2 regions of the Amycolatopsis sp. lyj-90 genome follow, and region 1 is predicted to be linked to the other one. Evidence: riboswitches for the same ligand, from Rfam matches in the RefSeq annotation. Region 1 holds a riboswitch; the other holds the start of a gene.
What was found. A riboswitch is a leader RNA that binds a small molecule or an ion and turns the genes downstream of it on or off. The one in region 1 is predicted to bind glycine.

Region 1 (14,330 bases):
CCCGGCGGCCTGGAACTGACCGAGCCGGCGATCGGGCTGCTGTCCGAACCGGCCGAGCCGCCCCCGTTCGACCTCTACCGGCCGTCGCCGCGGGCCACGTTGCCCACGATGCTGGACAACGCCGCCGTCGCGTTGCGGCATCCGCGGCTGAAGGAGGCGTTCACGATCGCGGCGGCGAGCGTCGCCGGCTTCCGGTCCGCGCTCGACGGTCTCGGGTTCACCGAAACCCAGACGCCCAAGATCGTCTCGTCGGCGACCGAATCCGGCGGATGCGTCTTCGGCATCGACTACTTCGGTCAGCGGGCGTTCCTCGCGCAATCGCCGCAGTTCTACAAACAAGCGCTGGTCGGGGTGTTCGAGCGGGTCTACGAGGTCGGGCCGGTCTTCCGCGCCGAACCGCACGACACCGCGCGGCATCTCGCGCAGTACACCAGCCTGGACGCCGAACTCGGTTTCATCGACGGCCACCACGACGTGATGGCCGTGCTGCGGGAGGTGGTCGCGGGGATGGCCGCCGCCGTCCCGGAGACCGGTGTCGTGGTGCCCGGGGAGATCCCGGAGATCCATTTCGCGGACGCTCAAGCGCTGATCGCGCGGCTGTCCGGTGAAGACCCGCGGGGCGAGCCGGACCTCGCGCCCGCGCACGAACGGCTGCTTTCGGACTGGGCGCTGCGCCAACACGGGTCGGAATTCCTGTTCGTCACGGGATATCCGATGGCGAAGCGGCCGTTCTACACGCATCCGGACCCGGAACGGCCGGAGTACTCGAACAGTTTCGACCTGCTCTTCCGCGGGCTGGAACTGGTGACCGGTGGCCAGCGGCTGCACCGGCACGCCGACTACCTCGCCGCGCTGGCGGCGCGGGGTGAGTCCGCCGAGCCGTATCGCGACTACCTGTCCGTCTTCGCGCACGGGATGCCGCCGCACGGAGGGTTCGCGCTCGGTCTCGAACGCTGGACGGCCCGGGTGCTCGGGCTGCCCAACGTGCGTCAGGCGACGCTGTTCCCGCGGGACTTGCACCGCCTGACCCCGTAGTGGAGGTCATGAAAGGGGCTTTCAGGACGAAATCCGTCCTGAAAGCCCCTTTCATGACACATCAGGCTCAGTGGATGAACGCGCTCCTGGCGGCCAGGTCGGCCAGCAGGGCGCGGCCCTTCTCGGCGTTGCGCGGCTGGGCCAGGACGTCATAGCGCCGGGCGACCAGCTGGCTCTGCGAGATGAAACCGCGCTTGTTCTTCGAAGCCGCGTACCCCAGCGCGCCGAACAGCAGGTTGAACCCGATACCGCCGACGAGGCCGACGAGGATCGGCACCAGTCCGGCGCCCGGGTTCAGCAGGCTCAGCACGAGGCCGAGGAACACACCGAACATCGCGCCGGACAGCGCCGAGCTGGTCAGCACCTTGCTCCAGCCCATCCGCCCGGCGATCCGCTCGACCAGGATTGGTTCGACACCGACGATGGTCACGTCCGTGATCGGGAAGTCCGTTCCCGCGAGGTGGTCGACCGCACGCTGCGCATCGGAGTACGACTCGTAGGAGCCGATCGGCCACCCGCTGGGCAGCGTCGGAAGCTGAGCCCGCCCCTGGGGCTCGGTGAACGTGGTCTGCTGCGTGAATGCCTGTGTCATTCCTTCTCACCTCTCTTGATCCGTACAACGTTCCGGAGGTACGGATCTCCTCCCGTCCGGCGGGATTCACAGCATCTTCTCAGCCGGGCATCACAGACAATCCGCCCAGGGATCAACTACAGTCCGCAATGGGTAACCGATCAGACCATTGGTCGAGTTGACCGGGTCCGGCTGACCCGGTAGGAAGAAGCCGCAAAGGTACCGCTTCGAACCTTTAGGTGAGGCTGATGGCGAACAGGCGCGGCATGCTCACACTGGATCGGCTCCGGGAACTCGTCGAGGACGGCACCGTCGACACGGTGCTGGTGGCCATCACCGACATGCAGGGCAGGCTGCAGGGCAAACGCTGCGCCGCCGAATACTTCCTCAACGAGGTCGTCGAGCACGCCACCGAGGCGTGCAACTACCTGCTCGCCGTCGACGTCGACATGAACACCGTCGACGGCTACGCGATGTCTTCCTGGGAGACCGGCTACGGCGACTTCGTCATGCGACCGGACTTCGACACGCTCCGCCTGCTCCCGTGGCAGGAGGGCACCGCGCTCGTCCTCGCCGACCTCGAACGGGTGCAAGGCGGCGCCGTGGCCCCGTCGCCGCGGCAAGTCCTGCGCAAGCAACTCGACCGGCTGGCCGCGCTCGGTCTCAGTGCCCACGTCGGCACCGAGCTGGAGTTCATCGTCTTCGACGACACCTTCGAGTCGGCCTGGGACAAGCGGTACCAGGACCTCCGCCCGGCCAACCAGTACAACGTCGACTACTCGATGCTCGGCACCTCGCGGATCGAACCGCTGCTGCGCCGGATCCGCAACGACATGGGCGGCGCGGGGCTGTACGTCGAGTCGGCCAAGGGCGAGTGCAACCCCGGCCAGCACGAGATCGCGTTCCGCTACGCCGAGGCGCTGGCCACCTGCGACAACCACAGCATCTACAAGACCGGGTCCAAGGAGATCGCCGCGCAGGAGGGCAAGAGCCTCACGTTCATGGCGAAGTACAACGAACGAGAGGGCAACTCCTGCCACATCCACATCAGCCTGCGCTCCACCGCGGGCGAGGCCGTCCTGGCGGGCGACGGGCCCGGCGGGTTCTCGCCGCTGATGGAGCACTTCCTCGCCGGGCAGCTCGCCGGACTGCGTGAGCTGACCTACTTCCTCGCGCCGAACATCAACTCCTACAAGCGGTTCGTCCCCGGCAGCTTCGCGCCGACCGCGGTCGCGTGGGGCACCGACAACCGCACGTGCGCGCTCCGCGTCGTCGGGCACGGGGAGTCGCTCCGCACCGAGAACCGGGTGCCCGGCGGCGACGTGAACCCGTATCTCGCGGTGTCCGCGCTGATCGCGGCCGGGTTGCACGGCATCGAGAACGAACTCGAGCTGGAGCCCGAGTTCCAGGGCAACGCCTACGGTTCCGACAAGCCGACCGTGCCCACGACGTTGCGGGAGGCCGCCGCGCTGCTCGAGCAGAGTGAGCTCGCCAGGACCGCGTTCGGGGACGAGGTCGTCGACCACTACCTGAACGCGGCGAAGGTCGAACTCACCGCGTACGACGCCGCTGTCACCGACTGGGAGAGGATCCGTGGCTTCGAACGTCTCTGAACCCTTGATCGGGCTCACCTGCTATCTGGAGCCCGCGAAGTTCCTGGTGTGGGAGACCGAAGCGGCTTTGCTGCACCGCGTGTACGTGGACGGCATCGTCGCGGCGGGCGGGATCCCGGTCCTCCTGCCGCCGGTGAGCGAGGCGCACGAGAGGCTGGTGTCCGCCGTGGACGGTCTCGTGCTGGTCGGCGGCGCCGACATCGAACCGGCGCGCTACGGCCAGGAGCAGCACGCGACGACGTACACGAGGCCGAACCGGGACGCGTTCGAGTTCGGGCTGCTGAGGTCCGCTTTGGACAGTGGAAAACCGGTGCTGGGCGTGTGCCGCGGGTTGCAGGTGCTCAGCGTCGCGCTGGGCGGGACACTCGCCCAGCACCTTCCGGACACTTTGGACACCAAGGATCACCAGCCCGCGCCGGCGACCTTCGGCACCACTACCGTGACCCTGGCCGAGGGCAGCCGGGCCGCGTCGATCCTCGGCATCGAGACCAAGGTGCCGTGTTATCACCACCAGGCCATCGACAAGCTCGGCGACGGGCTGGTCCCGGTCGGCTGGGCCGCCGACGGGACCATCGAGGCGGCGGAACTGCCCGGCGACGGTTTCGTACTCGGTGTCCAATGGCATCCAGAACAGAATCTCGACGACACAAGGCTTTTCGAGGCACTCGTGACAGCTGCGAAGGAGCGCGCATGACCACGTTCGAGGTGATCAACCCCGCCACGGAAGAGGTGGTGCGGTCGGTCGCGCTGACCTCGGCCGAGGAGACCGACGCGGCGATCGCCCGCGCGCAGGCGGCGTTCCCCGCCTGGCGCGCGGTGGCCCCCGGCGACCGGGCGCGGCTGCTGCGCCGGTTCGCCGACGCCGTCGACGCCGACATCGAGAACCTCGCCCAGCTGGAAGTCGCCAACGCGGGTCACACCATCGGCAACGCGCGCTGGGAGGCGGGCAACGTCCGCGACGTGCTGACGTACTACTCGGCGTCGCCCGAACGGTTGATCGGCAAGCAGATCCCGGTGCCCGGCGGGGTGAACATGACGTTCCACGAGCCGCTCGGCGTGGTCGGGGTGATCGTGCCGTGGAACTTCCCGATGCCCATCGCGGGCTGGGGCTTCGCGCCCGCGCTCGCCGCCGGGAACACCGTCGTGCTCAAGCCGGCCGAACTCACCCCGCTGACCGCGATCCGCCTCGGTGAGCTGGCCAGGGAGGCCGGGATCCCCGCGGACGTCTTCCAGGTGCTTCCCGGCAAGGGATCCGTGGTGGGCCAGCGGTTCGTGGACCATCCGGCGGTGCGCAAGATCGTCTTCACCGGCTCGACCGAGGTCGGCAAGCAGATCATGGCGGGCTGCGCCGCGCGGGTGAAGCGGGTGACGCTGGAACTCGGCGGCAAGAACGCGAACGTCGTCTTCGCCGACTCGGATCTGGAGAAGGCCGCGGCCACCGCGCCGTACGGGGTGTTCGACAACGCCGGGCAGGACTGCTGCGCGCGGTCGCTGATCCTGGTGCAGGCGAGCGTGTACGACCGGTTCATGGAGCTGCTGGAACCCGCGGTGAAGGGTGTCGTCGTCGGCGATCCCCGCCTGGAGGTGACCGAGATGGGCCCGCTGATCTCGGCTGGGCACCACGCGAAGGTGTCGTCCTATGTGGACGACGCCGCGCCGGTGGCGTTCCGGGGAAGCGCGCCGCTGGGGCCGGGCAACTGGTTCCCGCCGACCGTCGTCACCCCGCCGGACCTGCGGCATCCGCTGGCCTCGGACGAGATCTTCGGCCCGGTCGTCGCGGTCGTCCCGTTCGACGGGGAGGCGGACGCGGTGACCATGGCCAACGACACGGAGTACGGCCTGTCCGGCTCGATCTGGACCCGCGACGTCGGCCGCGCCTTCCGCGTCGCGCGCGGCGTCGAAGCCGGGAACCTTTCGGTGAACTCGCACTCGTCCGTCCGGTACTGGACGCCGTTCGGCGGGTTCAAGCAGTCCGGGCTCGGCCGCGAGCTCGGCCCGGACGCTGTCGATGCCTTCACCGAGACCAAAAACGTATTCATCAGCACGGAGGAATGATGGTTCAGCGTTTCGAAGGCCGCGTCGCGGTCATCACCGGCGGCAGCAGCGGCATCGGCCTCGCCACCGCGCGGCGGCTGGCGAGCGAGGGCGCGAAGGTCGTCATCGGCGACATCTCCGCCGAGGCGGGCAAGGCCGCGGCAGACGAGGTCGGCGGCCTGTTCGTGCAGGCCGACGTCACCGACGCCGAGCAGGTCGAGGCCCTGTTCCAGACCACTGTGGACACCTTCGGCTCGGTCGACGTCGCGTTCAACAACGCCGGCATCTCCCCGCCCGAGGACGACTCGATCCTCACCACGGGCATCGACGCGTGGGAGAAGGTGCAGAAGGTCAACCTGACCTCGGTGTACCTGTGCTGCAAGGCGGTGCTGCCCCACATGCGGCGGCAGGGGAAGGGCTCGATCATCAACACCGCGTCGTTCGTCGCGGTGATGGGCGCGGCGACGTCGCAGATCTCCTACACCGCGTCCAAGGGCGGGGTGCTGGCGATGAGCCGGGAACTGGGCGTGCAGTTCGCGCGGGAGAACATCCGGGTCAACGCGCTGTGCCCGGGTCCGGTGAACACGCCGCTGCTGAAGGAACTGTTCGCGAAGGACCCCGAGCGGGCCGCGCGGCGGCTGGTGCACGTGCCGGTCGGGCGGTTCGCGGAACCGGAGGAGATCGCGGGCGCGGTCGCCTTCCTGGCGAGCGACGACGCCTCGTTCATCACGGCGTCGCAGTTCCTGGTGGACGGCGGGATCTCGGGGGCCTACGTCACCCCGCTGTAAGGGCGCAAGTAGTCGACTACTTGCGGCATGCCTGGCCCCGGTCCCGGGAGCTGAAGGACGCTTTCCCCGCATGGCACGCGGTGAAGGGCGCTTTCCCCACGTGCCATGCGGTGAAGGGCCCCTTCACCGCCCGCCCGACCCGGCGTCACTCGTCCCGGTGGCTGGGATGGCGGCCCTCTGGCCTGCGCGGTAGTTCTGGGACGCGGAGCCACCCGGTTCCGCGATCCGAGAAGCGCGGAGGCCCCCAGGATGACCCGGCAGATGAGCACCGCCATGCGCGACTGCATCGACCTGTGCAACGAGTGCCACGTCAGGTGCGAGGAGATGATGACGCGCTGCATGGAGATCGGCGGCGCCAAGCTCGGGATGATGATGGTGACCTGCGCGGACATGTCCCGCATGAGTGCCGACATGATGATGCGCTGTTCGGCCATGATCGCCGACCTCGAGATGATGCGCATGTGCGCGAAGATGTGCGGCCTCGCCTCCCAGATGATGCGCATGTGCGCCGAGGAGTGCGCCAAGACCGGCGACGCCGAACTCGCCGAGGCCGCGGACATGATGACGCGCTGCGCCGAGCTCTGCGGCACCATCACCGCCGAAATGATGATGGAGAACGCCTAGCCAGGCCCGACGGCCCGGGCACGTCGGGTGTCCGGGCGAACGGGAGAAGTGACGTGCCCGGCCAGAAGTAGACGCGCGCCGAACACGCCAGGTACGGTGTGCGCACAACTGCAGATCGGGCCGTTGAGCTGGAGCGGGAGAGCCCCCACGAACGTGGTGGGGCACCGAAGGAGCAAACTCCCCGGAATCTCTCAGGTACCCACTACCGCTTCCGCGAGGCCACTCTGGAAAGCAGGCGCGCAAGTGCGCCTCACCCAAGGTGAAAGCCGTCCTCTTCACGGACGGTGAAACTCTCAGGTGCCATGACAGAGGGGGAGTTCCCAGCGCACCGGTCTATCCGGCGCCTGATTGAAGGAGCTCCCTTGACCAGTACGTCCTTCGACGACCGGCACATCGGCCCCTCGGAGTCCGAGCAGGCCAAGATGCTCGCCGAGGTCGGCTACGGCAGCCTCGATGCCCTGGTACAGGCCGCGGTGCCGTCCGCGATCCGGGTCACCCGTGACCTCGAGCTTCCCCCCGCCGCGTCCGAAGAGGACGCCATCGCCGAACTTCGCGCGCTCGCCGCGCTCAACAAGCCGATGACGCAGATGATCGGCCTCGGCTTCCACGACACGGTCACCCCGGCGGTCATCCGCCGCAACGTGCTGGAGAACCCGGCCTGGTACACGGCGTACACGCCCTACCAGCCGGAGATCTCGCAGGGCCGTCTCGAAGCCCTCCTCAACTTCCAGACCATGGTCTCCGAGCTGGCCGGTCTCGCCACCGCGAACGCCTCCCTGCTCGACGAGTCCACCGCCGTCGCCGAGGCCGTCATGCTGATGCGCCGCGCGTCGAAGGCGAAGTCGAACAAGGTCGTCCTCGACGCCGAGTGCCTGCCGCAGACCATCGCCGTCGTCCGCACCCGCGCCGAGGCCATGGGCGTCGAGGTCGAGGTCCGCGACCTGCTCACCGGCCTGCCGGAGGAGTTCTTCGGCGTCGTCGTGCAGTACCCGGGCGCCTCCGGCGTGCTGCGCGGCGCGGGCTTCTACTCCGCCATCTCCGAGACCGCGAAGGCCGCCGGCGCGCTGTACACCGTCGCCGCCGACCTCCTCGCCCTCACGCTGATCACCGCGCCGGGTGAGTTCGGCGCCGACATCGCCGCCGGATCCACCCAGCGTTTCGGTGTCCCGCTCGGCTACGGCGGCCCGCACGCCGGGTACATGGCCGTCCGCACCGGGCTCGAGCGCTCGCTGCCGGGCCGCCTGGTCGGTGTCTCGGTCGACGCCGACGGCAACCCCGCGTACCGCCTCGCGCTGCAGACCCGTGAGCAGCACATCCGCCGCGAGAAGGCCACCTCCAACATCTGTACCGCGCAGGTCCTGCCCGCCGTGCTCGCCGCGATGTACGCGGTCTACCACGGCCCCGACGGCCTCAAGCGCATCGCGACCCGCGTCCACGAGCTCGCCGCAGGGCTGGCCGGAGCACTGCGCGCCGGTGGCGTCGAGGTCGTCCACGAGGGCTTCTTCGACACCGTCCTCGCCCGCATGCCCGGCCAGGCCGAAGCGGTCGTCGCCGTCGCGCGCGAGAACGGGATCAACCTCGGCCCGGTCGACGCCGACCACGTCCGCATCGCCGTCGACGAGGTCACCACGCCCGCGATCATCGCCAAGGTGCTCAACGCCTTCGGTGTCGACACCGCCGCAGACGACGCCCGCGCGCTGCCCACCGGACTCGGCCGCGAAAGCGAGTACCTCACCCACGAGGTCTTCCACTCGCACCGCTCCGAGACCGCGATGCTGCGCTACCTGCGCAGCCTGTCCGACCTGGACTACGCGCTCGACCGCGGCATGATCCCGCTCGGCTCCTGCACGATGAAGCTCAACGCCACCACCGAGATGGAGCCGATCAGCTGGCGCGAGTTCGCGGGCATCCACCCGTTCGCCCCCGCCGACCAGGCCGAGGGCTACCACGTGCTGGTCGAGCAGCTGTCGACCTGGCTCGCCGAGGTCACCGGCTACGACAAGGTGTCGCTGCAGCCGAACGCTGGCAGCCAGGGCGAGCTCGCCGGTCTGCTCGCGATCCGCGCGTACCACCACGCGAACGGCCAGGCCGAGCGCGAGGTCTGCCTGATCCCGTCGTCCGCGCACGGCACGAACGCCGCTTCCGCCGTCATGGCCGGGATGCGCGTCGTCGTGGTCAAGTGCACCGACGAGGGCAACGTCGACCTCGAAGACCTGCGCGCCAAGGTCGAGGCCAACCGCGACACGCTGTCCGCGATCATGGTCACGTACCCGTCCACGCACGGTGTGTACGAGAACGGCATCGACGAGCTGGCCAAGATCGTCCACGACGCGGGCGGCCAGGTCTACGTCGACGGCGCGAACCTCAACGCCCTGCTGGGCCTGGCGAAGCCGGGCGAGTTCGGCGGCGACGTCTCGCACCTGAACCTGCACAAGACCTTCTGCATCCCGCACGGTGGCGGCGGCCCCGGCGTCGGCCCGGTCGCGGTGCGCGCGCACCTCGCGCCGTACCTGCCGAACCACCCGCTGCTGGAGAAGGCCGGTCCCTCGACCGGCGTCGGCCCGATCAGCGCCGCTCCTTATGGTTCCGCGTCGATCCTGCCGATCTCGTGGGCGTACGTCCGCATGATGGGCGCGGGCGGGCTCACCGCCGCGACGCAGGTCGCCGTCCTCGCCGCGAACTACGTGGCCAAGCGCCTCAACCAGCACTACCCGGTGCTCTACACCGGCCAGGACGACCTGGTCGCCCACGAGTGCATCCTCGACCTGCGCGGCCTCACCAAGGAGACCGGCGTCAGCGTCGACGACGTCGCGAAGCGCCTGATCGACTACGGCTTCCACGCCCCGACCATGTCGTTCCCGGTCGCGGGCACGCTGATGGTCGAGCCGACCGAATCCGAGGACCTCGGCGAGATCGATCGCTTCATCGAGGCGATGATCGCCATCCGCGGCGAGATCGACGCCGTCGCCCAGGGCCGGTGGGCCGCGGACAACAGCCCGCTGCGCAACGCCCCGCACACCGCCGAGACCCTGGTCGGCGACTGGGACCTGCCCTACGACCGCGAACTGGCGGTGTACCCCGCCGGAGTGAACCGCAAGGCCAAGTACTGGCCCCCGGTGCGCCGCATCGACGGTGCGCGCGGGGACCGTAACCTCGTCTGCTCCTGCCCGCCGCTCAACGCCTACGAGAACTGAGGCACTTGATGTCGAAAGAGACGTCCCTGCACGGAGTCCACAAAGGACTGGGTGCGCTGTTCACCGACTTCGCGGGCTGGTCGATGCCGATCCGCTACAGCAGCGAACTGGCTGAGCACAAGGCGGTCCGCGAGACCGCGGGCCTGTTCGACCTGTCCCACATGGCCGAGATCGAGGTGACCGGCCCGCAGGCCGCCGACGTCCTCGACTTCGCGCTGGTCGGCAACCTGTCCGGCGTCAAGCCGGGCCGGGCGCGCTACACGATGATCTGCGACGAGACCGGCGGCGTGCTCGACGACCTGGTCGTCTACCGCCTCGAAGACGAGAAGTTCCTGGTCGTGGCCAACGCGGGCAACGCCGCCGTGGTCGCGGAGGCGCTGGCCGCCCGGGTCTCCGGCTTCGACGCCGTCGTCGACGACAAGTCCGAAGACGTCGCGCTGATCGCAGTCCAGGGCCCGAAGGCCGTCGAGATCCTCGGCGCGGTCACCGACGCCGACCTCGGCGCGCTCAAGTACTACGCGAGCGTCCCGGCCGTCGTGAAGGGTCACGACGTCCTGCTCGCCCGCACCGGGTACACCGGCGAAGACGGCTTCGAGCTGTACGTCCCGGCCGGTGAGGCTCCCGCCGTCTGGCGCATCCTCACCGAGGCGGGCGAGCCGCACGGTCTGCTCCCGGCCGGTCTCGCCTGCCGCGACACGCTGCGTCTCGAAGCCGGAATGCCGTTGTACGGCAACGAACTCAGCCTCCAGCTGAGCCCGTTCGAGGCCGGCCTCGGCCGCGTCGTCAAGTTCGAGAAGCCGGGCGACTTCGTCGGCAAGGCCGCGCTGGAGGAGCTGTCCAAGAAGGACGTTCCCCGGGTTCGCGTCGGCCTCAAGGGTTCCGGCCGCCGCGCGCCGCGTCACGGCTACTCCGTCCTGGCGGGCGAGACCGAGATCGGCGAGGTCACCAGCGGCGCCCTGTCGCCGACCCTGGGCTACCCGATCGCCATGGCCTACGTGGACCGGGAGCACTCCGAGCCCGGCACCGAGCTTTCCGTCGACATCCGGGGCCGCATCGAGCCCGTCGAGGTCGTCGCCCTGCCCTTCTACTCCCGCGCCTGAAAGGCCCTTGAACGACCATGAGCATCCCCCAGGACCTGAAGTACACGAAGGAACACGAGTGGCTGAACGTCGTCGACGGCGTCGCCACCGTGGGCATCACCGCCTTCGCCGCCGAGTCGCTCGGTGACATCGTGTTCGTCCAGCTTCCCTCGGTCGGCGACACCGTCACCGCGGGCGAGGTGTTCGGCGAGGTCGAGTCGACCAAGTCGGTCAGCGAGCTGTACGCGCCCGTGGACGGCGAGGTCGTCGAGGTGAACGAGGCCACAACGGACACCCCCGAGCTGATCAACTCGGACCCGTACGCCGAAGGATGGCTCCTGAAGGTGCGTCTGTCCGGCGACGTGCCCGCCCTGCTCGACGCCCAGGCCTACGCCGTGCTCACCCAGGAGAGCTGATCCATGACCAACGCTTCCGTGTTCAACGCGAGCCTGTCCGAGGTGGACCCCGAGGTCGCCGTGGCCGTCGCCGCCGAACTCGACCGGCAGCAGTCGACCCTGGAAATGATCGCGTCGGAGAACTTCGCCCCGGTGGGCGTGCTCGAGGCGCAGGGTTCGGTGCTGACCAACAAGTACGCCGAGGGCTACCCCGGCCGCCGCTACTACGGCGGTTGTGAGCACGTCGACGTCATCGAGCAGCTGGCGATCGACCGCGCGAAGGCGCTCTTCGGCGCCGAGCACGCCAACGTCCAGCCGCACTCGGGCGCGCAGGCCAACGCCGCCGCCATGGTCGCCGTGCTCAACCCCGGCGACACCATCCTCGGTCTCGACCTCGCCCACGGCGGTCACCTGACCCACGGGATGAAGATCAACTTTTCCGGCAAGCTCTACAACGTCGTCGCCTACCACGTCGACAAAGAGACCGGGATCGTCGACGTCGAGGAGATCGAGCGCCTCGCCAAGGAGCACAAGCCGAAGCTGATCATCGCCGGCTGGTCGGCGTACCCGCGTCAGCTCGACTTCGCCGAGTTCCGCCGCATCGCCGACGAGGTCGGCGCGAAGGTCATGGTCGACATGGCGCACTTCGCCGGTCTCGTCGCGGCCGGGCTGCACCCGAGCCCGGTGCCCTACGCCGACATCGTCACCACGACCACGCACAAGACCCTCGGCGGCCCGCGCGGCGGCATCATCCTGTGCCGCCAGGATCTCGCCAAGAAGATCAACTCCGCGGTGTTCCCCGGCCAGCAGGGCGGTCCGCTGGAGCACGTCATCGCCGCCAAGGCCGTCGCGCTGAAGGTCGCCGCGAGCGAGGAGTTCCGCGAGCGCCAGCAGCGCGTGCTCGAAGGCGCGAAGATCCTGGCCGACCGCCTTTCGCGCACGGACTGCGCCGAAGCGGGCGTCCGCGTGCTGACCGGCGGCACCGACGTGCACCTGGTGCTCGTCGATCTGGTCAACTCCACTTTGGACGGTCAGCAGGCCGAAGACCGGCTGCACTCGGTCGGTATCACGGTCAACCGCAACGCCGTCCCGTTCGACCCGCGCCCGCCGATGATCACCTCGGGCCTGCGGATCGGCACGCCCGCCCTGGCGACCCGCGGCTTCGGCGCCGAGGACTTCGCCGAGGTCGGCGACATCATCGCCGAGGCGCTGCGCCCGGACTTCGACGAGGCCCTGCGCCAGTCGCTGTCCGCCCGGGTCGAACTGCTGGCGAAGAAGCACCCGCTGTACGCGGACCTCAACCGATGAGCGCTGTACCCGAAGGTCGCAAGCTCCTCCGGCTCGAGGTCCGCAACGCGCAGACGCCGATCGAGAAGAAGCCGCCGTGGATCAAGACCCGCGCGCGGATGGGCCCCGAGTTCACCGAGCTCAAGGGCCTGGTCAAGCGTGAAGGCCTCCACACCGTGTGCGAGGAGGCCGGTTGTCCCAACATCTACGAGTGCTGGGAAGACCGCGAGGCCACCTTCCTGATCGGTGGCGACCAGTGCACGCGGCGTTGTGACTTCTGCCAGATCGACACCGGGAAGCCCGAGGCGCTCGACACGACCGAGCCGCGCAAGGTGGCGGAGTCGGTGCAGGCCATGGGGCTGCGCTACTCGACGGTGACCGGTGTGGCGCGGGACGATCTCGAAGACGGCGGCGCGTGGTTGTACGCCGAGACCGTGCGCCAGATCCACGCGCTGAACCCGGGCACCGGTGTCGAGCTGCTGATCCCGGACTTCAACGCGGATCCGGATCAGCTGGCCGAGGTGTTCGGTTCGCGGCCGGAGGTTTTGGCGCACAACGTCGAGACGGTGCCGCGGATCTTCAAGCGGATCCGCCCCGGGTTCCGGTACGCGCGGTCGCTGGAAGTCATCACGCGGGCCCGTGAGGCCGGTCTGGTGACGAAGTCGAACCTGATCCTGGGCATGGGCGAGACGCCGGAGGAGGTGGCTCCGGCGATGAAGGACCTGGTCGACGCGGGCTGCGAAATCCTGACGATCACCCAGTACCTGCGTCCTTCGCCTCGGCACCATCCGGTGGACCGCTGGGTCAAGCCGGAGGAGTTCGTCGAGCATTCGAAGGCGGCCGAAGCGATGGGCTTCGCCGGCGTGATGGCCGGGCCGCTCGTACGCTCGTCTTATCGGGCAGGACGTCTTTTCGCGCAGACGAAGGCCCACCGCGGCGAAGCGCTGTCGGAGAACTTGGCCCACCTTGCCGCCGAAGGGCCCGCGGCCCAAGAAGCCAGCTCACTGCTGGCCAGATAGGAAGGAGGGCAGATCAATGGCGATCAGCGTCTTCGACCTGTTTTCGATCGGGATCGGCCCCTCCAGCTCCCACACGGTGGGCCCGATGAGGGCCGCACTGACCTTTGTGGACGGTCTCGCCGAAGACGGCGATCTGCCTGCCACGACGCGGATCCAGTCCGAACTGTTCGGGTCACTGGGCGCGACCGGGTTCGGGCACGGCAGCGACAAGGCCGTGCTGCTCGGGCTGTCCGGGGAGCGTCCGGAGGAGATCGACACCGAAACGGTGTCCGGCAAGATCGCCGAGATCCGGGAAGCGTGCCTGCTGAAGTTGCGCGGTGAGCACGAGATCGTGTTCACCGAGGACACCGACCTGACGATGCACCGGCGGAAGTCGTTGCCGGCGCACCCGAACGGCATGATCTTCCGCGCGTTCGACGCCGACGGGAAGGTGCTGCGCGAGCGCACCTACTACTCCGTCGGCGGCGGGTTCGTCCGCGACGAGTCCTACGAAACCGACACCGTCGTCGTCGAGGACTCGACGAAGCTGGAGTTCCCGTTCCGTACCGGTGCGGACCTGCTGAAGCACTGCGAGGACACCGGGCTGCCGGTCAGCGAGATCATGCTGCGCAACGAACTTTCGTGGCGTACGCGCGAGGAGGTCCGCGAGGGCCTGCTGGAGATCTGGCAGGTCATGGTGGAGTGCGTGCAC
Region 2 (14,330 bases), on a different contig from region 1:
GACATAGGCCCAGGAAATCGGCAGGATCGACGCGCTTCCCCACGGGGCCGCGCTGATCGGACCCACGCCGGTGGCCGGGCCCGCGTCCGGCTGCAGCGGGTGGTTCGGCAGGTACGGCGCCAGGTGCGCGCGGACGCCGATCGGGCCGATACCCGGTCCGCCGCCGCCGTGCGGGATGCAGAAGGTCTTGTGCAGGTTGAGATGGGAGACATCGGCGCCGAACCGGCCGTACTGCGCCACCCCGATCAGCGCGTTCAGGTTCGCGCCGTCGACGTACACCTGGCCGCCCGCGTCGTGCACCAGCGCGCAGACCTCGCGGACGGTGTCCTCGTACACGCCGTGCGTGGAGGGATAGGTGATCATGATCGCGGCCAGGTCGTCCGCGTGCTCGTCCACCGTGGACTTGAGGTGGGCGAGGTCGATGTTCCCCTCGTCGTCGCATTTCACGACGACCACCCGCATCCCCGCCATGATCGCGCTGGCCGCGTTGGTCCCGTGGGCGCTCGACGGGATCAGGCAGACGTCCCTCGCCGCGTTCCCGCGTTCGCGATGGTAGGCCCGGATCGCCAGCAGTCCGGCGAACTCGCCCTGGCTTCCGGCGTTCGGCTGCAGGGAAACCGCGTCGTAGCCGGTGATCCCGGCCAGCCACTGTTCCAGATCCTTGACGATGGACAGCAGACCGGCCGCGTCCTCCGCGGGCGCGAACGGGTGCAGGCCGGCGAACTCGGGCCAGGTGATCGGCTCCATTTCGGCCGTGGCGTTGAGTTTCATCGTGCACGAGCCGAGCGGGATCATGCTCCGGTCGAGTGCGACGTCCTTGTCGGACAACGCCCTCAGGTACCGCAGCAGTGCCGTTTCCGAGCGGTGCGCGTGGAAGACGGGATGCGTCAGGTAGTCGCTCGTGCGGCGCAGATCCGGCGGGAACCCGTCGGCGGTGTCCGCGTCGAGCGAGTCCACATCGGACACCGCGACACCGAACGCCTTCCACACCAAGGAGAGGTGCTCGCGGGTCGTCGTCTCGTCACAGGCGACGGCGACGTGGTCCGCGTCCACCTGCCGGAGGTTGACGCCGAGTTCTCTCGCGGTGCCGACGACGCCTGTCGCGCGGCCGGGGACGGAGACCATGACGGTGTCGAAGAACTCGCAGTGCACGACGTCCACGCCGCTTTCGGCGAGCCCCGCCGCGAGCACGGTGGCCATCCGGTGCGCGCGGTTGGCGATGGCGCGCAGGCCTTCGGGACCGTGGTACACCGCGTACATCGAAGCGATGACGGCCAGGAGCACCTGCGCGGTGCAGATGTTGCTGGTCGCCTTCTCCCGGCGGATGTGCTGCTCACGGGTCTGCAGGGCGAGCCGGTACGCGGGAGCGCCGTCGGCGTCCTTCGACACTCCGACGAGCCGGCCGGGCAACTGACGTTCGAGCCCCTGCCGGACGGCGAGGTAAGCCGCGTGCGGGCCGCCGAAGCCCATCGGGACACCGAATCGCTGCGTCGATCCGACCGCGACGTCGGCGCCGAGCTCGCCCGGCGACCGCAGCAGGGTCAAGGCCAGCGGATCCGCGGCCATCACCACGGCCGCGCCCAGCGCCTTGGCCTCGGCGATGGTGTGGTCCCATTCGCGGACGACGCCGGACGCGCCGGGATAGGACAGCAGCACTCCGTAGAAGTCGCCACCGAGGCCGAGTCCGGTGATGCCCTGCGACAGGTCGGCGGTCACCAGCTCGATGCCGAGCGGTTCAGCACGGGTGCGCAGGACCTCGATCGTCTGCGGCAGCGTGTCCTCGTCGACCACGAACCGGTTCGATTTCGCCTTGCCCGCTCTGCGGACCAGCGTCATCGCCTCCGCCGCGGCGGTCGCCTCGTCCAGCATGGAAGCGTTCGCGATCGGCAGGCCGGTCAGGTCGGCCACCATGGTCTGGAAGTTGAGCAGCGCTTCGAGGCGGCCTTGCGAGATCTCCGGCTGATACGGCGTGTACGCGGTGTACCAGGCCGGGCTCTCCAGCACGTTCCGGCGGATGACCGGCGGGGTGACGGTGTCGTGGTAGCCGAGGCCGATCATCTGGACCATCGGCCGGTTGCGCGCGGCGAGCGCGCGGAGCTCGGCGAGGGCGGCCGTCTCGGTGGCGGGCGGAGGCAGCTCCAGCGGAGTCGCGGATTCCCGGAGCGACGCGGGGACGGCGCGCTCGGCCAGTTCGTCGAGGGAACCGACGCCGACGACGTCGAGGATGCGTGCGAGTTCCTCCGCGCCGGGACCGATGTGCCGGTCCGCGAAGGGGGTTCCGGATTCGAGCGCGGCCAGTGAATCAGGCTCCATCGGGGACCTCCCAAGACGCGGGGGCGGGGCCGGGACGGATTGTCCCTGGCCCTCCCCACTCTGTCCGTACCCCCGTGGGGGCGCCTGAGAGTTTCGCCCGTGGGTTGAGTCGGGCTTGCACCGTCGGCGGAGCCGCCAGGTGGTGACCTGACGATTCACTTTCCAGAGGCGTCTAGTCCGCGCGGTCCAGGGTGCCTGAGAGGTTCCGGGGAGGACTTGCTCCTTCGGCGCCGGGCCGTTATCGGCCCGGTCTCTCCCGCGCGGATTCGTCGACCGCGGAAGTGAGCCTACCCTGCCGCTCGCGCGGCTTCATGATCAGCCGGTGCGACGTGCGTTACGGCGCTGCGTGAGTTCGTCGGGCGTGACGGTTTCGATCACGCCGCCGTCGGCCCGCTCGGCCGGGAACTCGTGGATGGTCCCGCTGATCTCCTGCATCGCCCCGCTGACCGCGATGCCGAAAACGCCCTGCCCGCCCTGGAGTAAATCGACGATCTCTTCGGGCGACGTGCACTCGTAGACGGTGGTGCCGTCGGAGAACAGGGTGACCTTGGCCAGATCGCGGACACCGCGCAAACGCAGGTGGTCGACGGCGACCCTGATGTTCTGCAACGAGACACCTGTGTCCAGCAGCCGCTTGACGACCTTCAGGACGAGGATGTCCTTGAACGAGTAGAGCCGCTGCGAACCGGAGCCGTGCGCCGTGCGGATGCTCGGCGCGACCAGTTTCGTGCGGGCCCAGTAGTCGAGCTGCCGGTACGTGATCCCGGCGATCTGACAGGCGGCGGGACCGCGGTAGCCGACGAGTTCGTCCGGGAGGGAAGAGTCGGGGAACAGCTCGCCCTGCTCGCCGTCAGCGACCGGAACGAGCGGCTCTTGAGGGCTACCAGCCTCGACCACGCCATGCCTCCCCTCGCCCGACCTGGCGGCCGGCGAACAAAGCCGCGCGGACCCACGTGAGTCCGCACCGGAGTTCATCGTCAAGACGGATGCCCCAGACATCCGAATCACACCTTGGCGATTTACCTCCATTGACGGTAAGCGCGTCCGGCAGAGCGGTCAACGCGACGCGCGGTCAACCTCAAGCTCTTCTTGAGGCTTGTCGGAAACAGTCCCCCGTTCGGCTGCGCGCTTGCCACTTTTACTCAGCCGTGTTATTTTTTACTCATGCAAGTAACTCCTTCCACCCAAAGCGCCATGCAAGAGGTGCAGGCGGAGCTCGGGCTGTCGGTCACCGAAGCCGCCCGGCGGGCCCAGATCGTCGGCGCCACGATCGCGACGATCTCCGATCTCGGCTACCACAAGACGTCGTTCGCGAAGATCAAGGAGCGGGCCGGGCTGTCCAGCACCCGGATCATCTCGTACCACTTCACCAACAAGGCCGGTCTGATGCAGGCCGTGGTCACCACCGCGACCGGGATGAAGGACAAGTTCCTCGAGGAGCGGATCCAGGGCACGACCGACCGGGCCGGGCTGCTGCGCGGGTACATCGAAGCGGAGATCGAGTTCCTCGGCTCGTACCCGGAGCTGGTGCGGGTCATGGTCGAGATGGCTTCGAGCGGATCGGACGCCGAAGGCTGGTTCATGTCGGCGCCGATCGTCGAAGAGTTCCGCACCGGCCGGCTCGAGCGTCAACTGCGACAGGGACAGCAAGAAGGCGCTTTCGGCGACTTCGCGCCGGACGTGATGGCGCTGTCGATCGCCCAGGCCGTCGACGGCGTCGCCGCGAAGTTCGCGGCCGACCCGAAGCTGGACCTGGAGCGGTACGGACGGGAACTGGCGGACCTGTTCACGCGGGCCACCGCCGCACCAAAGTGACCCCGCCTGACGCAGCACCACGAAGGTGACCGAGGTCTTCTGATCTTTTGAAGTCGCGCGCCTTTCGGCCGACAGGCCCCGGGATCGCGATGGCAGGGCGCCCTTCGGGAGAACGCGAGTTCACCTGCCAAGGCGCGCCCTGGCAGCGCGATCCCGGTTAGCGCGATTAAGTGTCAGCGCCGCGGAAGTCCTCCGGCGAGACGGAGTCGAGGAACTCGCGGAACTTCTCGACCTCGTCCTCCTGCTCGTCGGGAATGATGAGGCCCGCTTCCTCCAGCACCGCGTCCACGGCGTGGATCGGAACCCCCACCCGCAGCGCCAGGGCGACCGAATCGCTCGGCCGCGCCGAAACCCGGATGTCCCCGTCGAAGACCAGTTCCGCGAAGAACGTGCCTTCCTTCAAGTCGGTGATGACGACCTGCTCCAGCTCACGGCCCAGCGCCCCGATGACCTCCTTGAGCAGGTCATGGGTGAGCGGACGGGCCGGGCGGACTCCCTGCTGCTCCAAGGCGATGGCGGTGGCCTCGACCGAGCCGATCCAGATCGGCAGGTACCGCTCGCCTTCGGTTTCCCGTAGCAACAAGATCGGCTGATTCGCGGGTAGCTCCACCCGCACGCCGACGACGCGCATCTCGCTCATCGGGCTTCGCCTCCCTCTCGTGCGCACGGGCTGCAACGCTTGTCTCGACGATCAAGCGACGGTGATCCCGACGCTACCCGTCTTCCGAGCGCTGTGCTCGCTGTCCTGACATTCTCGGTTCGCCCGTGGCAAACCCGACTCTCACGGTACGGCATAGGGTGCCGAACATTCAGTCATTGACAAGTGGCCTCACAAGGGTTCCTGTGTCCCCGGAGCCGCTCAGCCGCCCGTGACGGCGCGTATTCCGGCCTTCACCAAGAGCGTATGTAACGCCACGGTCAGTGCGGCGAGCTCGCGGACGACCTCGTCGCCCCTCGCTTGGGCGTCCTCGTCACGGTGCCGATACACCGGGGTCACGATCTGCTCCAGCAGGCCGACTTCGCGGTCGGCCGCGGCCCGGAAGGCACGCAGATGTCTCGGCTCGATACCGAATTCGGTCATCGCTTTCACGGTCTTCGCCACGAGGACCGAGTCGGGGTCGTAGAACCCCGCCGCGCCTGGGCGGACGAGACCGTATTGCCGCAGCTCAGCCAGGGTGGCGGCGTCGATGCCGGCCTGGCGGAGCAGATCTTCCTCGGTCAGCCTGATCTCGCGATCGGTCTCGAAGTCCCCGGGGGACGGCAGTCCGCCGTTCTCCCCCGGGGCCTCGAGCGAAACGAGTTTCCGCGGCGGTTTGGGAGCCGCCGCCGAAGGCGCGGCACCCTGATCCGCCGCGTCGAGCTGTTCCTTGATGACCTTCAGCGGAAGGTAGTGATCCCGCTGGGCGGACAGGACGAATCGCAAGCGCTCCACGTCCGCCGGAGCGAACTGACGGTACCCCGACGGGGTCCGGCCCGGCTGGACCAGACCTTCCGCTTCGAGGAACCGGATCTTGGAGATGGTGACGTCGGGGAAGTCGCCGCGCAGTTGTGCCAGCACGGCCCCGATGCTCAACCCATCGCGCTGCGACGCATCCCGATCAGGCCGCCCGGCCGCCGTCACCGTGCCCCCTGGCCCCCGGAACCCGGGCCGGTCAGGAAGACCAGGCGGAACTTGCCGATCTGTACCTCGTCGCCACCGGCGAGGACGGCCTGGTCGACCGGCTCGCGGTTGACGTAGGTGCCGTTGAGGCTGCCGACGTCGATGACGACGAACTCGCCACCCTCGCGGCGGAACTCGGCGTGCCGCCGGGAAACCGTGACGTCGTCGAGGAAGATGTCGCTGTCCGGGTGCCGTCCCGCACTGGTGGTGTCGCGGTCCAGCAGGAAGCGCGAACCCGCGTTCGGGCCGCGCTTGACGACCAGCAGCGCGGAACCCGCGGGCAGCGCGTCCACACCCTGGACGGGGGCCTCGGCAGCCGGAGGAGCCTCAGTGCCTTCGACGTCGGCCAGGAAGTCGGCCCGGAAGACAGAAGTCCGCTCCGGAGACTGCTCCGGGGGAACGCCGGGCCCGTCGTTCGTGCTCACCTGAGCTCTCCTAACGCATGTGTGTTGCCACTACTCAAGAACGTGCAGAGGTCAAACGTACCGTGCCTGATCGAATCTCCGGTCCGCGGCTCCCCCTACTCTCGCGGGAGGGCCGCGGCCTGCGGCTATTCCTTGATCAGCGCCTGGTACGCCTCGGCCTCGAGCAGGGAATCGACCGAACTCGCGTCGTCGAGACGGAGCTCGACCAGCCAGCCCTCACCGTAGGGGTCGCTGTTGATCAGTTCGGGCGACTCGGCCACCGCGTCGTTGACCGCGACCACCTCGCCGTCGAGCGGGGCGAACAGCTCCGAAACGCTCTTGGTCGACTCGACCTCGCCGAAGGCGTCGCCGGAGCCGACCTGCTTGCCGACCTCGGGGAGGTCGACGAACACCACGTCACCGAGCTGGTCCTGGGCGTACTCCGTGATGCCCACGCGCACGAGCCCTCCGTCGCGTACGGAGACCCACTCGTGCTCCTCGGTGTAGCGCAGTTCTTCTGGAGTGGACAACGCCGCTCCCCTTTCTCATGCCCTCGCTCGAAACCGACGCGCGCAGTTTCGCATCCCGCCGGGGCACGCGCCCGGCGCCTCCCGCTAGCTAGCCGCGATCGGCGGATCGCAGGGCCCGCACCGTCTGGACGACGTACAACACGCCCGAATAGACGTACAGGACCGCACCCCACGCCGTGAAGGCGTACCCGATCGGACGCGCGAACGCGGCGATGTCGGATCCGCCCTGGGTGAGCAGCAGGAACGGGAAGGCGTACATCAGCACGAAGGTGGCGCCCTTGCCGATGTAGGTGACCTCCGGCGGGGCGAACCCGCGATGCCGCAGCAGCAGCACGCAGACCCCCAGCACCGCCTCGCGGGCGACCAGCGGGACCACCACCCACCACGGGACGATGTCGCGGATCAGGAAGGCGATGAGGGTCGCGAGGATGTAGAGCCTGTCCGCGGCGGGGTCGAGCAGCTGACCGAGCCGCGACATCTGGTTGAGCCAGCGGGCGAGTTTGCCGTCGAGCCAGTCGGTGAGCGCGCTGAACACGAGCAGCGCGAACGCCCAGCCGTCCTCCTTCGGGCCGAGGAGCAGCCACAGGAAGACCGGCACCCCGGCGAGCCGGAGGATCGAAAGCATGTTGGGAACGTTCAGGGCCTGCCGCAGCAAAGACGGCTCTTCGCTGGTCACGCTCGGTTCGGGGGGCGTACTCACCCGCTCAGCCTATCCAGCGGCGGCAGGTCCTCCCGCGTCAGCTGGCCCGGGTGTGGCTCCAGCCGCGGCGTTGCAGGTCCGCGCTGGTCAGCGCCACGGGCCTGCCCCGGTAGTCGGTACCCATCCAGCGGGTGTGCCCGGAGGAACTTTCCAGGACGTACGGGCGGCCGCCGCACCAGACGACGGTGCACGGTGCCGTGGGTGGCAGCTCCGTGCTCGCCGGCGCGGTGGCCTCGAATGACGCGGGGTCGTTCTGTTCGTCGGTCTTCATCGCTCTCACGGTTTCGGTGACGGGGACTGGGACACGCCGGAGCGCTACCTTTGTTTTCGGCAGAACAGGGCCCGGCGTTAACGCCCGGGCGCCGGATTCGTCCGATCGGTTCGCGACGACAGCAGGGTGTTGTCACGGTGTGAACGGCATGTTAATTGTCCACAATGGACAGTGATTGGGCGGTCCTCGCGTACCGTCGCACCGTCGGCGCGATAACCTCCCGCGAATCGAACGTGGCTCAATGCCACGGCATCGGGCTCGCCCAGGTCAGAATGGGCAGGCCAGGAACGGCCGACGAAAGGATCGCCTTGCCCGTCTCGACGACCACGGGAACGTGGCGGCGCCTGATCGCGGTCTGTGCCGCCACGGGAACGCTCGCCGCCTGTTCGGGCGAAGATCCGCCACCGCCTGTCACCTCCATGTCGGTCTCACCGCCCGCGCCCCTTTCGAACGTCTCCAGCGCACCGGTACCGCCGATCCCGTCTCAGACCGCGCCGAGTTCGTCCGCTGCCCCGAATCCCGCTCCCAAGCCGAAACCCGCTGAACCGGTACAGGGTTCGTGCGGCACGGTCACCGCGGCGAGCGGGCTGACCCTTCAGGTGCTCAACGGACCGGGTGTCTCGTGTGCGGACGCGACCGGGATCGTCGGCTCGTTCCACAAGACGATCGCCGGCCGCCAGTCCGCGGGCTCGGACGAGCCCGTGAGCGAGACCGTCGACGGGTGGCTGTGCGTCTCCGGCGCACCCGCCGCCCAGGGCGGCACCAGTTGCAGCAAGGGCGACCACAACGTGTTCGCCGCCGTCGTCCCCGTCGAATGAACCATCCCCGAGAAGAAGGGCCCATGAAGAGCCTCGCCGTACTTCCCGCCGCGCTCGCCGTCGTCCTGCTGAGCGGCTGCGGCGCCGATCCCGCCCCGTCGGCCGCGCAGGCCCCGTCCTCCCCCGCCGTCACACCGGCACCGCCCGGAACACCGTGCGGCGAGGTCGCCGGGCTCCAGGGCGCGAAGAACAAGGTCGTCGCCCACGGGAATACCGACTGCGCCGAAGCGACACAGGTGCTCACGGACTACTTCACCAAGCTGACCCCCGCCGAAGCCGCTTCGCCGCAGGGCCCCGGGCCGGTGGTGATCGGCGCTTGGACGTGCGGGAGCGGGCCGAACGATCCGGTGACGAGCTGTTCGACCGAGGACGAGCGGCAGATCGAAGCGACGCGGGTCTGAGCGCTCCGGCGGCGTCAGTTCTCCTGACGCCGCCGGACCGCGTCCAGCCGGTACAGGACGCCGAGGCCGATCGCCAGGCCCAGCAGCACCACGCCGAACAGGCCGACCATCGACATCCTCCAGATCAGCGCGGACTTCGACCGGTAGACGAATCCGTCCCCGGCGAAGATCCTGTCGCCCTCCGCGGCCTTGTCGCCCTCGATGCGCCCGCGACCGGTGCTCCCGTCGTCGAACCGCCACTCCCCCGAACAGTAGGGAATCTGACCGCTCATCGGCGCTCCCTCCTCGGTACACCCTGAGATCCCGGTGACCGCGACTTCCTCACCGGTGTTCACTTCACGTACGTGGTTACCGAAGTATCCCCAGGCGACACACAGCAGGAAGACGTACGGGACCCCGGCCAACAGCGCCCGAAAGAGAACTTTGGAATTCTGCGGTTTGCCCGGCACTAAATTCCTTTCCTCGAGTCACTGGAGTGTCAGCAGGACTTCCCGGTCGAGTTCGCCGACGACAAGGTACTTCGGCTGATATCCCGACGGGACCACGAAACAGACGAGACCCGCGGTGCCGTCGAAAGCACCGGGAGCGCCCGCGCAGTCCTCGACCCGCCGCGGGGCGCCATGTTCGTCGGCCGACAGCTCCAGCGCCGTGTCTCCCAGGCGGGACGTCTCGACTCGCAAGGCGAGGACGTGGAATCCGCCCAGCCATGCCTCGGCGCCTTCGGGCGGCTCGGCTCGGCTGTCGAGCACACGCACGGTCGAGTCCCCCGACACCGCGGCCTGTCCCTTGCCGATCACCGGCGGCGGACCCCAGGCCTCGCGGCGGTATTCCCACAGGTTCGGAACGGGATCGGCCGCCTCGCGGTACGCCGTCCAGCCGAAACCGAGCGGCGCCAGCACGACATACGCGCCGAAGACGAACCCTGCCAGGAAAGAAAGCGACTTCCGCACGGTCACCGGCCTCGTCACCGAGAACGCCACGGCGACGCCGAGCACCAAGACCACTCCGCCGATCGACATCGCCGTGATCTTCTCCCACGGGTGGTGGGCCTCCACGACTTCGTCGGCCCCGCGCACGGACAACACCCGGTCCGTCAGTGAAGAAAGCCCGACGACCACCGGCTCCGCGAGACCGAACGCTTCCCCCGTCGGCAGTTCGACGGCGCGGGCGTTTTCGGCGACGGCGACGATCTCGTGAGTGGTGTGCGGGCCGTTCTGCCCTTCGGTGGTCGTGGAATCCGCTACCGAGATCACCGCGCGCAAGTCGTACGTACCGGCCATTCCCTCGGCGGTCCACCGCCCGGCGAAAGCCGCGATGAACCCCAGGACGATTCCGGTCACGAGCAGAACGGCCACCCACTGGCTTTTTTGCGACTCTTCCGGAAAGGTCACCACCCCCTGTTCGGCCACTCCAGCCTATTCTTCGAAGCGGTCGAACCGCACGGGATTTGTACCTACACCACCATTTCCGCATTCAATTCGTTCCTCTCCCGGTGACGGCGAGCGCGCATCGCCCCCTTGCCAGCCGAGGTAAGAGTCGTCTAGACTTAAACCATGCTCACCAGGGACGACGCCGTGACGACGATCGAGAACGCGGTCGACGCGGCCACTCTGTTCGCCCACCACCGCTACCGCGAATTGGCGGCCGCACTCCATCCCGACCGGAATCCCGGCGACCCTCGGGCCCATAAGGCGGCCGCCACCCTCAATCGCCTCTATGCCGACTGGAAGCAATCCCGGCGGCAAACGGTCACCACCGCCACGGCGGCTTACACACTCACCACTCCGCACGCCGTGGGCAGTGTCGCGACCACCTATCGCACCACCGGCCCCCATCTGGTCAAAATCGTGCGCGACCCGGCGCTCAACCCGCTGATCCACGCCGAGTGGGCGGCGCTGCGCACGCTCGACGGCTTCACCGAACGGCACCGCTGGCTTCGCCCGTACTACCCGCGGTTGCTCGACACCTCGGGCCCGGTGGCGCGGGGCGACCGGGCGTTCAGCGTCCTCGATCCGCTCGTCGGCGGGTTCACCACCCTCGCCGACATCGGGAAAGCCTTCCCGGACGGTCTCGACGGCCGCGACTACGCCTGGATGCACCGGCGCCTGCTGCGCGCCGTGGCTGGCGCGCATCGCGCGGGTGTCGTCCATGGCCATCTCACCGCGGACAACGTGCTGGTCCACCCCGGGCAGCACGGCATCGTCCTGGCCGGCTGGTCCTTCGCCGTCGAGGACGGTGTGCTCCCGCTGGCGGCGGACAAGTCCGTCGACTACCCGCCCGAAGTCCACAAGGGACTGCCGATGACCGCGGCCACCGACGTCCACATGCTGCACAAGTTGATGCTTTCGCTGCTGTCACCAACGGAAACCCGCCAGCGCGAGTTCGCCACGTGGTGCACCCAGGAAATCCCGGGACAGCGACCCGAAGCCGCCGACCTGCTCGACGAGTACGACGACCTGCTCGGCGAGCTGTACGGCCCCCGCACCTTCCGACCGTTCATCATCCCCGAGACAGGAGTTTGACCATGGGACACGGACACTGGGACGACAACGCCTACGCCGCCGCGAAGACCTTCCGCGCGGCCAAGGGCGAGGACGATTTCGGCTACAGCGCCGGACTCCGCAAGAAGCCCGCTTCCGCGTGGAAGGCCGCGGCCGCGCTCGACCCGAAGAACGCCGTCCGGGAGTGCCGGGATTCGGCCGACCACGCCGATTCGACGCCGATCGCGGTGCTGTTCGACGTCACCGGCTCGATGCGCCGGGTGCCGCGGATCATGCAGGGCAAGCTCGGCAAACTGCACGGCCTCCTGAAGCGCCGGGGCTATCTGACCGACCCGCAGGTCCTGTTCGGCGCGATCGGCGACGCCGACAGCGACCGGGTGCCCCTGCAGGTCGGGCAGTTCGAATCGGACAACCGGATGGACGAGCAGCTGCGCACGATCTTCCTCGAAGGCGGTGGCGGCGGGCAGAAGAGCGAGTCCTACGAACTGGCCGCCTACTTCATGGCCAGGCACGTGGTCACCGACGCGTGGCAGAACCGCGGCCGTAAGGGATACCTGTTCCTCATCGGCGACGAGCTGAACAAGCCCGCGCTGGAGGCCCGCCACATCCGCCGGGTGATCGGCGACGACGTGCGGGAGGACATCGACCCCGCGTCGGTGTACCGGGAACTGGCCCGCAAGTGGAACGTCTACTTCGTCCTGCCGAACCAGTCGTCGTACTACAACGACCCGGAGATCGGCGAACACTGGAGCGGCTTGCTGGGGCAGAACTTCCTCAAGCTCGACGATCCCGGCGCGGTGTGCGAACTGATCGCGGCCACGATCGGGCTGGAGGAGCAGGTCGTCGACGTGGACCGAGCGCTGGCCGACCTCGCGGACGTCGGTTCGGCCGCCGAAAGCGCGGCGGTGGGCAAGGCGCTGGCGAGGCTGGGCACCAAAACGGTCGTCACCTCGGCGGTCCCCGACCCGGGCGGTCCGAGCGACGTGGTGCTGCGATGAGCCTCCTGGACGGGCACGTGGTGGTGGTCGGGCTGGGCTTCGGCGACGAAGGCAAGGGTGCCGTGGTCGACGCGCTCTGCGCCGACCGGCCGACCACCGCCGTCGTCCGCTTCAACGGGGGCGCGCAGGCCGCGCACAACGTCGTCGCGGACGGGCGGCACCACACGTTCAGCCAGTTCGGGGCGGGCACGTTCGCCGGCGTGCCCACCCACTTGTCGCGGTTCGTCCTGGTCGAGCCGTTCGCGCTGGCGGCGGAGGCCCGGCAGCTCGAAACCGACGGCGTCCGGAATCCGCTCTCGCTGCTGAGCGTGGACGGCCGGGCCCTGCTCACGACCCCGTTCCACATTTACGCCAACCGGGCGAGGGAGCAGGCTCGCGGCGCGGACCGGCACGGCTCGTGCGGGAAAGGCATCGGCGAGACCGTCTGGTACTCGCTGTTGTCCGGGGCGAGCCCGGGCGAGGTGGTGGAGAACCAGGAGGTGATCGGGACACCGGGTGACGCGCCGACGGTCGCCGACTGCGCCCGGCCGTCGGTGCTGCGGCGCAAGCTCGACGCGCTCGCCCGGTTCTACGCCCCGCTCGCCGCCCCGTCACACGACGTGGACGCCTTGGTGACGCTGTACCGCGACTTCGCGGACGCGGTGCGGATCACCGACGGGGACGAGACCGGACGGCTCGCGGACTCCGGACGGCTGGTTTTCGAGGGAGCGCAGGGGGTTCTCCTCGACCAGCACCACGGGTTCCACCCGCATACGACCTGGTCCACCACCACCCCGCACAACGCCCGTGAACTGCTGGGCGGCCGCCGTCACGCCGTTCTGGGTGTCACGCGGACCTACCTCACCAGGCACGGCGCGGGACCGCTTCCCACCGAGTGCGCCTCCGTGCTCGCCCGCTTTCCCGAGGCGCACAACGACACCGGCGAGTACCAGGGCGCGTGGCGGGCGGGGCATCTCGACGAGGCGCTGCTGGACTACGCCATCGCGGCCTGCGACGGCGTGGACGCGCTCGCGGTGACCCACCTCGACGCGACCGGCCTGCGGGTCGCACCCGGTGACGGCTCCCCCGCCGTCGGGCTGCCGGATCCCTTGGCGTGGTTCGGTGCCCGGCTGCCGGTGGCCGTGACCGGATACGGCCCCGACAGGGCCGGTTACCGGGTCGCGGAGGCAAGGTCGACAATCAACGCGTGATCGAGTCGACGCCGGTGTCCGTGGACGTGCTCGTGGTGAGGTTCGCTCCCGGCACCAGGACCGTGCTGCTGGGAATCGCGCCGCGGGGTGCCGAGCCGTTCGAAGGGGAACTCGCGCTGCCCGGGGTCTTGCTCGGGCGCGGGGAACGGCTGCGGGACGCGGCGAGCCGGGCGGTGGTCACCAAACTCGGACTGCCGCCGGACGCGCTCTCGGCGACGGGGCAGCTCACCACCTTCGACGAGCCGAACCGTGACCCCCGGGGGCCCACGCTCTCCATCGCCTTGTGGGCCACCACGGATCCCGCGCTCGACGAACCGGGGAACGTGCTGTGGACCCCGCTGGACGCGGTCCCGCCGCTGGCGTTCGACCACGACCGGATCGTGGCGGACTGCCGTCCGCTGCTGGCCGAGCGGCTGTGGCGGGACGTCGCCTTCACCGCCGGACTGCTGGGACCGCTCTTCACCACGGCACAGGCGCTGGACGCGACCGAAGCGCTGACCGGGGACCGCCCCTATCCGGCCAATCTCGGCCGGACCATGGAGCGGGTCCCCGGGCTGCGGCGGACCACCGAACACGCGGCCGCCCTCCCCAAGGGAGGACGGCCGCCGTCGTTGTGGCGCTGGGAGTGACGGATCAGATCCCGCAGGAGGACGCCGACCAGAACCGGTTGGACCGGTGCGCCACGTGGGTGTGATCGCTGTGGCCCGGGTAGCCCGGGCCGAGGATCTC

Region 2: it holds a riboswitch for glycine, as region 1 does, so the genes downstream of both, gcvP (aminomethyl-transferring glycine dehydrogenase) here and gcvP (aminomethyl-transferring glycine dehydrogenase) in region 1, are expected to answer to the same signal.

Annotation. Positions count from the first base shown of each region.
Region 1 covers NZ_JAJPWP010000007.1:76,724-91,053, reverse strand. The annotation lists gene aspS (aspartate--tRNA(Asn) ligase) at 1-1,035, shown strand, start outside; gene ACLJPX_RS26720 (general stress protein) at 1,103-1,627, opposite strand; gene ACLJPX_RS26715 (glutamine synthetase family protein) at 1,855-3,219, shown strand; gene ACLJPX_RS26710 (gamma-glutamyl-gamma-aminobutyrate hydrolase family protein) at 3,200-3,913, shown strand; gene ACLJPX_RS26705 (aldehyde dehydrogenase family protein) at 3,910-5,274, shown strand; gene ACLJPX_RS26700 (3-oxoacyl-ACP reductase) at 5,274-6,041, shown strand; gene ACLJPX_RS26695 (hypothetical protein) at 6,291-6,665, shown strand; glycine riboswitch at 6,880-6,984, shown strand; gene gcvP (aminomethyl-transferring glycine dehydrogenase) at 7,028-9,859, shown strand; gene gcvT (glycine cleavage system aminomethyltransferase GcvT) at 9,868-10,959, shown strand; gene gcvH (glycine cleavage system protein GcvH) at 10,977-11,354, shown strand; gene glyA (serine hydroxymethyltransferase) at 11,358-12,641, shown strand; gene lipA (lipoyl synthase) at 12,638-13,639, shown strand; gene ACLJPX_RS26665 (L-serine ammonia-lyase) at 13,656-14,330, shown strand, end outside.
Region 2 covers NZ_JAJPWP010000001.1:1,016,883-1,031,212, reverse strand. The annotation lists gene gcvP (aminomethyl-transferring glycine dehydrogenase) at 1-2,313, opposite strand, end outside; glycine riboswitch at 2,486-2,582, opposite strand; gene ACLJPX_RS04335 (MerR family transcriptional regulator) at 2,629-3,210, opposite strand; gene ACLJPX_RS04330 (TetR/AcrR family transcriptional regulator) at 3,508-4,128, shown strand; gene ACLJPX_RS04325 (bifunctional nuclease family protein) at 4,295-4,768, opposite strand; gene ACLJPX_RS04320 (MerR family transcriptional regulator) at 4,988-5,749, opposite strand; gene garA (glycogen accumulation regulator GarA) at 5,746-6,213, opposite strand; gene gcvH (glycine cleavage system protein GcvH) at 6,339-6,722, opposite strand; gene ACLJPX_RS04305 (CDP-alcohol phosphatidyltransferase family protein) at 6,811-7,422, opposite strand; gene ACLJPX_RS04300 (hypothetical protein) at 7,460-7,693, opposite strand; gene ACLJPX_RS04295 (hypothetical protein) at 7,858-8,511, shown strand; gene ACLJPX_RS04290 (hypothetical protein) at 8,535-8,912, shown strand; gene ACLJPX_RS04285 (hypothetical protein) at 8,927-9,184, opposite strand; gene ACLJPX_RS04280 (hypothetical protein) at 9,380-10,267, opposite strand; gene ACLJPX_RS04275 (adenylate cyclase) at 10,466-11,434, shown strand; gene ACLJPX_RS04270 (hypothetical protein) at 11,437-12,411, shown strand; gene ACLJPX_RS04265 (adenylosuccinate synthetase) at 12,408-13,601, shown strand; gene ACLJPX_RS04260 (NUDIX domain-containing protein) at 13,598-14,230, shown strand; gene ACLJPX_RS04255 (D-Ala-D-Ala carboxypeptidase family metallohydrolase) at 14,235-14,330, opposite strand, start outside.